DNA from 2 places in the Cellulomonas sp. P5_C6 genome. Region 1 is predicted to be linked to the other one. Evidence: predicted binding sites of a transcription regulator. Region 1 holds the regulator's gene; the other holds the start of a gene.

Region 1 (4,184 bases):
CACGCTCGTGTCGCAGTTCATCGCCGACGAGCCCACCTGCCTGTTCGGCACCCTGTCGCTGTGGCAGGGCGTCGACGTGCCCGGTGCGACGTGCCGGCTGGTCATCATCGACCGCATCCCGTTCCCGCGGCCCGACGACCCCGTGAGCTCGGCCCGGTCCGACGCGATCGAGGCGGCGGGCGGCAACGGCTTCCTCGCGGTGTCGGCGACCCACGCCGCGCTGCTGCTGGCCCAGGGTGCCGGCCGGCTGATCCGGACCAGCGAGGACCGCGGGGTCGTCGCCGTCCTCGACCCGCGGCTCGCGACCGCCGGCTACGGCAGCTTCCTCACCCGGTCGCTGCCGGCGTTCTGGCGGACCACCGAACGTGCCGTGGCCGTCTCGGCCCTGCGTCGGCTCGCGACCTCCGGATAACCTCGAGGGATGACCGAGAGCCTGGACATGGAGGACGTGGGCCTGACCCCGTTCCGCACGCCCCGTCGGACCTCGAAGCTCGCGATCGTGGGGGCAGGTGCCGTCGGGTCGACGATGGCGTACGCGGCGCTCATGCGTGGCGCCGCCCGCTCGGTCGCCCTCTACGACATCAACGCGGCGAAGGTCCAGGCGGAGGCGCTCGACCTCGGGCACGGCATCCAGTTCATGCCGATGGCCGAGGTGGTCGGGTCCGACGACATCGCCGTGTGCGCCGACGCCGACATCGTGATGTTCACGGCGGGCGCCAAGCAGAAGCCCGGGCAGTCGCGGCTCGAGCTGGCCGAGGCGACCATCGGCCTGGTCCGCGCCGTGCTCCCGTCGCTGGTGGAGGTCGCGCCGGACGCCGTGTACGTGATGGTGACCAACCCGGTCGACGTCGTCACCTACGCCGCCCTGCAGATCTCCGGCCTGCCGAGCACGCAGCTGTTCGGCTCGGGCACGGTCCTGGACTCGTCCCGACTGCGCTACCTCATCTCGCAGTACACCGGCGTGGCCGTGCAGAACGTGCACGCGTACATCGCGGGGGAGCACGGCGACACGGAGCGGCCCCTGTGGGGCTCGGCGACCATCGGGTCGGTCCCGCTGCTCGAGTGGTCGGGGCCGGACGGGAGCCTCGCGTTCACCCCCGAGGTCCGGGAGGAGATCGCCAACGAGGTGGTCGGCTCGGCGTACCGGATCATCGAGGGCAAGGGCGCGACCAACTACGCGGTCGCCCTGGCCGGCTCGCGGATCATCGAGGCCGTGCTCAAGGACGAGGGGCGAGTGCTGCCGGTGTCGTCGCTGCTCGACGACTACTACGGGATCAGCGACGTCTGCCTGTCCGTGCCGACGATCATCGGTGCGCACGGCGTGGGCAAGCAGCTGCCGGTGCCGCTGTCGGACGAGGAGCTCGCAGGGCTGCGGACCTCCGCCGACGCGGTGCGCGCGGTGGCGCGGCGGTTCGGGTTCTGAGCCGCCGGCGCCGGACCGAGGTCCAGCGCCGGCGGGACGTCAGAGGCTGCGCAGCACGCTGACGACGCGGCCGAGCACCGTGGACTCGTCGCCCGGGATCGGCGAGTACGCCGGGTTGTGCGGCATCAGCCAGACGTGGCCGTCGATGCGCTTGAGGGTCTTGACCGTGGCCWCGCCGTCGATCATCGCCGCGACGATCTCGCCGTTCTCCGCCACCGGCTGACGGCGGACCACGACCCAGTCGCCGTCGCAGATCGCCGCGTCGATCATCGAGTCGCCGCTGACCTTGAGCAGGAACAGGTCGCCGTCCCCGACCAGCTGGCGGGGCAGCGGGAACACGTCCTCGACGACCTGCTCCGCGAGGATGGGCCCGCCCGCCGCGATCCGGCCGACGACCGGGACGTAGGACGGTGCCGGCATGCGCTCGCCGTCGCCCGTGTCGGGGAAGCTGGACCGGCTGCCGTCCGGCGCGGTCCATGTGCCGACGCCCCGCGAGTCGTCCGCGTGCACGACCTCGATGGCCCGGGGGCGGTTGGGGTCGCGGCGCAGGTACCCCTTGCGCTCGAGAGCCGTGAGCTGGTGCTTCACGCTGGACGGGCTGGTCAGGCCGACGGCCTCCCCGATCTCACGCATGCTCGGCGGGTAGCCGCGGGACTCCACCGACGTCCGGATGGTGTCGAGCACGAGCCGCTGGCGGGCCGTGAGGCCGTCCGGGCCCGGCGCGCCGTCGGGCAGCGCGTGGATCGTCGCCAGGTCCTTCTCGGGCTGGGACGTGTCCCGTGAGTCCGTCACTGCGCTCCTCCTCCGTCCGGCGGCCGCCTCGCGGCCTTCTCCGCCTGCTCCAGCCGGCGTCCCGCGTGCCCTGACCTGCGGCGACGGGGGCCCCCGGCGGTCGTGTCAGTGGCTCGTGGTGCGCTTGTGCTGCATCGCCAGCCTAGGGATGTTGGGACGGAAGATCAAACATCTGTTCGATCGTGTCTCGACAGTGTCGGTGGATGCTGGTAGACATCGTACAGACGTTCGACGAACAAGCGTTCGACGATCAGCGGTACCCCGGGACCCCCGGGCCGAGCAGGAACGAGAGACGCGATGAGCGCGATGGTGATGGGACCCGCGATGCCGAGGATCGCGACGTCGAGCACCCGCAGCACCCGCAGCACGGCGAGCGCCCCGAGCGCCCGCACTGCCGATGCCGGCCGGTCCGCGGCGCACCTCCGGCTGACCGCACGCGGCCGGGCCGTCCTGTGGGTCCTCGCCGTGCTGCTTGTCGCGGTCGTGACGCTCATCGGGGGCCGGGCGGCCGCCGACGGACCGGTCGGCGCGCAGGAGGTCGTCCGGCACACGGTCGCGCCGGGGGAGACGCTCTGGCAGATCGCCGAGAGCGTGGCGGGCCCGTCGGACGACGTGCGCGACGTCGTGTTCGACCTCGTGCGCCTCAACGAGCTTCCGGACGCCGGTCTGATGGCCGGCCAGGTGATCGTGGTTCCTGCCGGTTGAGCAGTCGCGCCTGGGGGCGCCCGCCGTGCCGGCCTCACCAGGCGAGCGGGGGGGCTTGCGCGAGGTGCGGGACGACGGGGCGCGAGCTCCGGCACGGACCCGCTGTACGGCGCGGCGCCGAGGCGAGTCGGCCCGTGACCAGGGACGGGGGCGTCCCCGCGAGGGCGGTCATCCACGGGTGGCCGCCCTCGTGCGTTCCCGACCGAGCGGGAGGTGCGCGCCTCCGCCGGCCGTGCGCGCGAGGACCGCGGTGCGTGTCGCCGCCGACGACCTTGCACCGCCGCAGAGCGTGGCCTAGCGTCACGGGGGCGTCCACGACGCCACCGCCGCCGGTCGACGTCCGACCCCGGCGCGCCAGCTCGAAGGGGATCACGGTGCACTGTCCGTTCTGCCGTCACCCGGACTCGCGGGTCATCGACTCGCGGACCTCGGACGACGGGTCGACCATCCGGCGGCGACGCCAGTGCCCGCACTGCAACCGCCGCTTCACCACCGTCGAGACCGCGAGCCTCTCCGTCGTCAAGCGCTCCGGCGCCACCGAGCCGTTCAGCCGCGAGAAGATCGCCGGCGGCGTGCGCAAGGCGTGCCAGGGCCGTCCCGTCAGCGAGGACGACCTCGCGCTGCTCGCGCAGAAGGTCGAGGAGACGCTGCGCAGCGCCGGCTCGGCCGAGATCGACGCCTACGAGATCGGGACGGCGATCCTGGGACCGCTGCGCGAGCTCGACGAGGTGGCCTACCTGCGGTTCGCCAGCGTCTACCAGGCGTTCGACTCGCTGGAGGACTTCGAGGCCGCGATCACGGTCCTGCGTGCCGAGCGCGAGGGTGCCGACGACGGGGAGCTCGCCGACGGATCCGTGGACCCCGTGGACTCCCAGGACGCACGGACCAGCTGACGGCGACGGGGTCCGTGCGATCCGTCGGTTCGATTTCTGTCGGTGGCAGCACGTAGGTTCGTCCGGTGCTTCCTGCTGACCTCGAGCTCCTCCATGTCCCCGGCGCCCCTGCTGTCCTGCCGGACGGCAGCCGCGCGATCGTGTCGGTCGTCCGGCCCGACCTCGCCACCGACGAGTACACCGGCCACCTGTGGTCGGTCGACCTCGTCGGCGACCAGGCACCCCGCGCGCTGACCCGCGGCTTCCGCGACACCGCACCGGACGTCTCGCCCGACGGGCGCTGGGTGACGTTCCTGCGGTCGGAGCGCGACGGCAAGCCCCAGGTGTTCGTCGTCGAGTCCGCCGGGGGCGAGCCCGTGCAGCTGACGGAC
Region 2 (4,184 bases), on a different contig from region 1:
AGGTGCCGGCCAGCGCGAGCGCCCTGCTGGAGCTGCGGCTGGGGCAGTCGGGCCACGACGCGGTCGGCTTCGCGGTGCACGTGCCGCACTACCTCGCGCAGTCCGCGTTCCCGCAGGCCAGCCAGGCGGCGCTGACCAACGTCGAGCGCGCGACCGGCCTGGACCTGCAGGTGGGATCGCTGACCGCGGCCGCCGACGAGGCCATGCACGAGATCGAGCGGCAGGTCACGGGGTCCGAGGACGTCGCGGCGGTCGTGCACGCGCTCGAGGAGCAGTACGACTCGTTCACGCGCAACATCGGCCGGACCAGCCTGCTCGCCGGGTCGACGGACCTGCCCACGGCGGACGAGCTGGGTGCCGAGTTCGAGCGCTTCCTGGCGCAGCAGGGCGACGACGGCCCGGCGATCTGAGACCCGTCGCCTTTACCAGATCGTTGTCAACGCGAGTGCGCCGGAAGGGCGAAACCGTGGCGCCGCCCGCGGGCCCGATGTAAGGATGCACACGTTGCAGTGACGTACTCGCTTGACCGGCGTCGTCACCCGGGCCCAGGCCCGGGGGTCGGTTCCGACCAGCCGCTCGCGGCTGGGCCACCCGGTGCAGGACGTGAGGCATTGCGGCACGGTGCGGGCAGAAGGCCGGCGCTGTCACCGGATGGACAGAAGGAAACGAACATGGCACAGGGTGCTGTCAAGTGGTTCAACGCTGAGAAGGGCTACGGGTTCATCGCCCAGGACGGCGGCGGCGCCGACGTCTTCGTCCACTACTCCGCGATCGACTCCTCGGGCTACCGCAGCCTCGACGAGGGCCAGCGCGTCGAGTTCGAGATCACGCAGGGCGCCAAGGGCCCCCAGGCCGAGAGCGTCCGCCCGCTCTGATCGCAGGCTCGTGCGAAGGGCCGTACCCGCCTCGGGTGCGGCCCTTCGTCATGCCGGCGGGTCGACGAGGGCGGGAGCCCTCCCGACGAAGGCCGTGACCTCCTCGCCGTGCAGCAGCCGCGCGGGCGCCGGCAGGCTGCGGACGGCCCGGGCCAGCGGGGCGGACCCGAGCAGGTCGGGGTCGTCCGTGGCGGCGAGCACGACGTTCCCGTAGCCCCGCCCGCGCAGGAGCCCGGGCTCGGCGATCACCGCGACGTCGCCGAACGCCTCGTGCAGGGTCGCACCCTCGGCCCGCGCCCCGGTCAGCGGCGGTCGGTCGGCACAGTTGACCAGGTACACCCCGCCCGGCCGCAGGACCCGCGCCACGTGCGCCACCATCTCGCGCGTGCGCACGTGCGCCGGCGTGAGGTCGCCCGCGAAGACGTCCCGCACGACGACGTCCGCCGACGCGTCGGCCAGCTTCTCCAGCTCCGCGCGCGCGTCCCCGGCGCGGATCCGCAGCGCGGGGGAGCGCGGCAGGTCGAACCACCCGCGGACCAGCTCGGTCAGCGTCACGTCGAGCTCCACCGCCAGCTGGCGGGAGCCCGGCCGGGTGGCGTCGACCGCCCGCGCGAGCGCGCAGCCCGCGGCGCCGAGGTGGACGACGTCCAGCGGGCCGCCGACGTCGCCGACGCGCTCGATGACCGCGGCCATCTGCTGCATGTACTCGAAGTCGAGGTGCGTGGGGTCCGCCAGGTCGAGGTACGAGCTGGGCACGCCGTTGACCAGCACGGTGACGCCGTCGGGGTCGTCGAGGTCGCGGACCAGCTCGACGGTGCCGGTGGCGATGGGCAGCGGCCCCGTGGGCCACGGCGTCCCGGCGCGGGTCCGTGTGGGTGGTCGGTGCGAGCCTGGGCTGCGTCGGGCGGAGCGGTCGCGGGCGGCCATGGGGCCACGCTACGGGGCGCACGGACGGCGGGAGGGCTTGACGCAGATCGAACAGGTGTTCGATACTGGGGTCACGGATCGACGGCAGGCGGAAGGGGACGGCGGCATGGACCAGCAGCTCGGTCGGCGCAGCGCGGGTGGGACGACCACGGGAGCGCCCGTCCCGGCGCGGGTGGACGAGCTGCTCGGCCGCGCGGACGCCGAGCTGCTTGCCGCCCAGTTCTCTCCCGAGCCCTGGGAGCAGCTCTCGCACGCGCACCTCGCCGCCCTCCGGGCCGGTGCCGCCGTCGTCGCCTTCCGCGGCACCCCGACCGGCCGGGGCGCCCCCCGCACGGTCTGGGCCATGCTCGGGGCGGTCGCTCCGGAGCTGAGCTCGTGGTCGACGTACTTCGCGGAGGCCGCCCCGCTGCGGTCGGCGGTGGACGCCGGCAGGTTCGAGCTGGTCGGGCCCCAGCGGGGCGAGGAGGCGGTGTGCGCCGCGGAGGACTTCGTCGACGCCGTGCGTGAGCTGGTGCACGGTGGCGCGGGCGCCGTCGCCGGGCGCACGTTGAGCATGCGCGTCCTGCGGGCGTCGTGAGCACCGGCGGCGGGGCAGTGGCATGAGCCGCGGACCCCGGTCTGCCGGGGCGAAGCGGGACTGGGGCCGCGAGGAGATCGGCTGCTCGATCCTGCACGTCGACATGGACGCGTTCTTCGCCTCGGTGGAGCTCGCGCGCCGGCCCCAGCTGCGGGGGCTGCCGGTGATCGTGGGCGGCGCGAACCGCGGGGTCGTCCTGGCGGCGACGTACGAGGCGCGGGCCTTCGGGGTGCACGCGGCGATGCCGATGTCGGTCGCGCTGCGGCAGTGCCCGCACGCGGTCGTCGTCCCGCCCGACCACCACGCGTAYCACGAGGTCTCGACCGGGGTGATGCGCGTGCTCGGTGACGTGACGGCACTGGTGGAGCAGGTCAGCGTCGACGAGGCGTTCCTCGACGTCGCGGGTGCCCGCCGCCGGCTCGGGCCCCCGACGATCATCGCCCAGCTCATCCGTCGCCAGGTGCGCGAGCAGTTCGGGATCACGTGCTCCGTGGGCATCGCTTCGACCAAGTTCGTCGCCAAGCTCGCGTCCGGGCACGCCAAGCCGGACGGCGTCCTGCTGGTCCCGCGCGCGGCGACGGTCGAGTTCCTGCGCGTCCTGCCGGTCGGGGCGCTCTGGGGAGTGGGTGAAAAGACGGAGGCGGCGCTGGCCCGGTGGGGGATCCGCACGGTCGCGGAGCTCGCGGACAGCGACGTGTCGACGGTGCAGAACGCCGTCGGCAAGGTGGCCGGCGCCCACCTGTTCGACCTGTCGTGGGGGCGGGACCCGCGGCCGGTCCGGCCCGGTCGTGAGGAGCGGTCGCTGAGCGCCGAGGAGACGTTCCCGGCGGACGTCGCCGACCTGGTCGTGGTGCAGGAGAAGGCCCGGGAGCTGGCCGACCGGTGCGCGGTCCGGCTGCGCAGGAACGGCCTGGTCACCCGCACGATCACCGTGAAGGTGCGGACGTCGGACTTCCGCACGCTGACCCGTTCGCGCACCCTGCTGACCCCGACGGACGTCGGCCGCGAGCTGTTCCTGGCGGCTCGGGAGCTCATCGCCGGGGTCGATCTGGGCGGGCTGCCGGTGCGGCTGGTCGGGGTCCGGGCGGAAGGGTTGTCGCCCGCGTCGTCGACGGTCCGGCAGCCGACCCTCGAGGAGGCGTCGGACCAGCCGACGGCCACACGACGGGACGCCGAACGGGCCATGGACATGGTGCGGGACCGGTTCGGGAGGGCGTCGATCTCGGCCGGGGCCTCTCAGTCGACAGGAGTATCCTCGCGGTCGACTACCACCTTCGTTCCGGCGGATCTATCCTGAACCGGAAGAAGGTCCACAGAGCTGACAACGGGGGTCAGGATGCCTCTCTCGGAGTACGAGCAGCGCGTGCTCGAGCAGATGGAACGGCAGCTGACCTCTGACGATCCTCGGCTCGCTAACACGCTGACCCAGCGCGGGCATCGCCCGTTCGGCCGATACGTCATCGCGGGAGTCGGTGCGTCCGTCGGTCTGCTGCTGCTCGTGCTCGGCGCGGCGAACAGCCTGGCCTGGTTGGGTGTCGTCGGGTTCGTCGTGATGTTCGCCGCGGTGGCGTTCGCGTTCGCAGACCCCCGCCGTGGGTCCGGGCGTCGCTCGGGGCCGCAGGGCGTCGTGCAGACGGACGGCAAGGTGAAGCCGGCAACGCCGCCGGCTCGTCAGCGCAGCAGCTTCATGAGCCGTCTCGAGGAGCGCTGGGAACGGCGGCGCGGCGAGAGCGGTCGCTGAGCAGCGTCTCGACGCCGCTCATCATCTCCTCCACCCACCCGGCCAGCACGGCCGGTTCGACGTC

Evidence for each region. Region 1 encodes LexA, which represses DNA repair genes until DNA is damaged. Its sites were predicted from a motif close to TCGAACANNTGTTCGA; they were not measured.
Region 2: the regulator LexA is predicted to act here: its motif matches at 1,850-1,865, upstream of ACXJKG_RS03685 (SAV_6107 family HEPN domain-containing protein).

The regions. Positions count from the first base shown of each region.
Region 1 is NZ_JBFULZ010000102.1:8,262-12,445, forward strand. It holds gene ACXJKG_RS12675 (ATP-dependent DNA helicase) at 1-412, shown strand, start outside; gene ACXJKG_RS12680 (L-lactate dehydrogenase) at 422-1,423, shown strand; gene lexA (transcriptional repressor LexA) at 1,463-2,215, opposite strand; gene ACXJKG_RS12690 (LysM peptidoglycan-binding domain-containing protein) at 2,513-2,920, shown strand; gene nrdR (transcriptional regulator NrdR) at 3,295-3,813, shown strand; gene ACXJKG_RS12700 (S9 family peptidase) at 3,879-4,184, shown strand, end outside.
Region 2 is NZ_JBFULZ010000018.1:28,868-33,051, reverse strand. It holds gene ACXJKG_RS03700 (proteasome assembly chaperone family protein) at 1-410, shown strand, start outside; gene ACXJKG_RS03695 (cold-shock protein) at 672-875, shown strand; gene ACXJKG_RS03690 (spermidine synthase) at 924-1,802, opposite strand; gene ACXJKG_RS03685 (SAV_6107 family HEPN domain-containing protein) at 1,909-2,379, shown strand; gene dinB (DNA polymerase IV) at 2,402-3,676, shown strand; gene ACXJKG_RS03675 (DUF3040 domain-containing protein) at 3,716-4,120, shown strand; gene ACXJKG_RS03670 (transglutaminase TgpA family protein) at 4,065-4,184, opposite strand, start outside.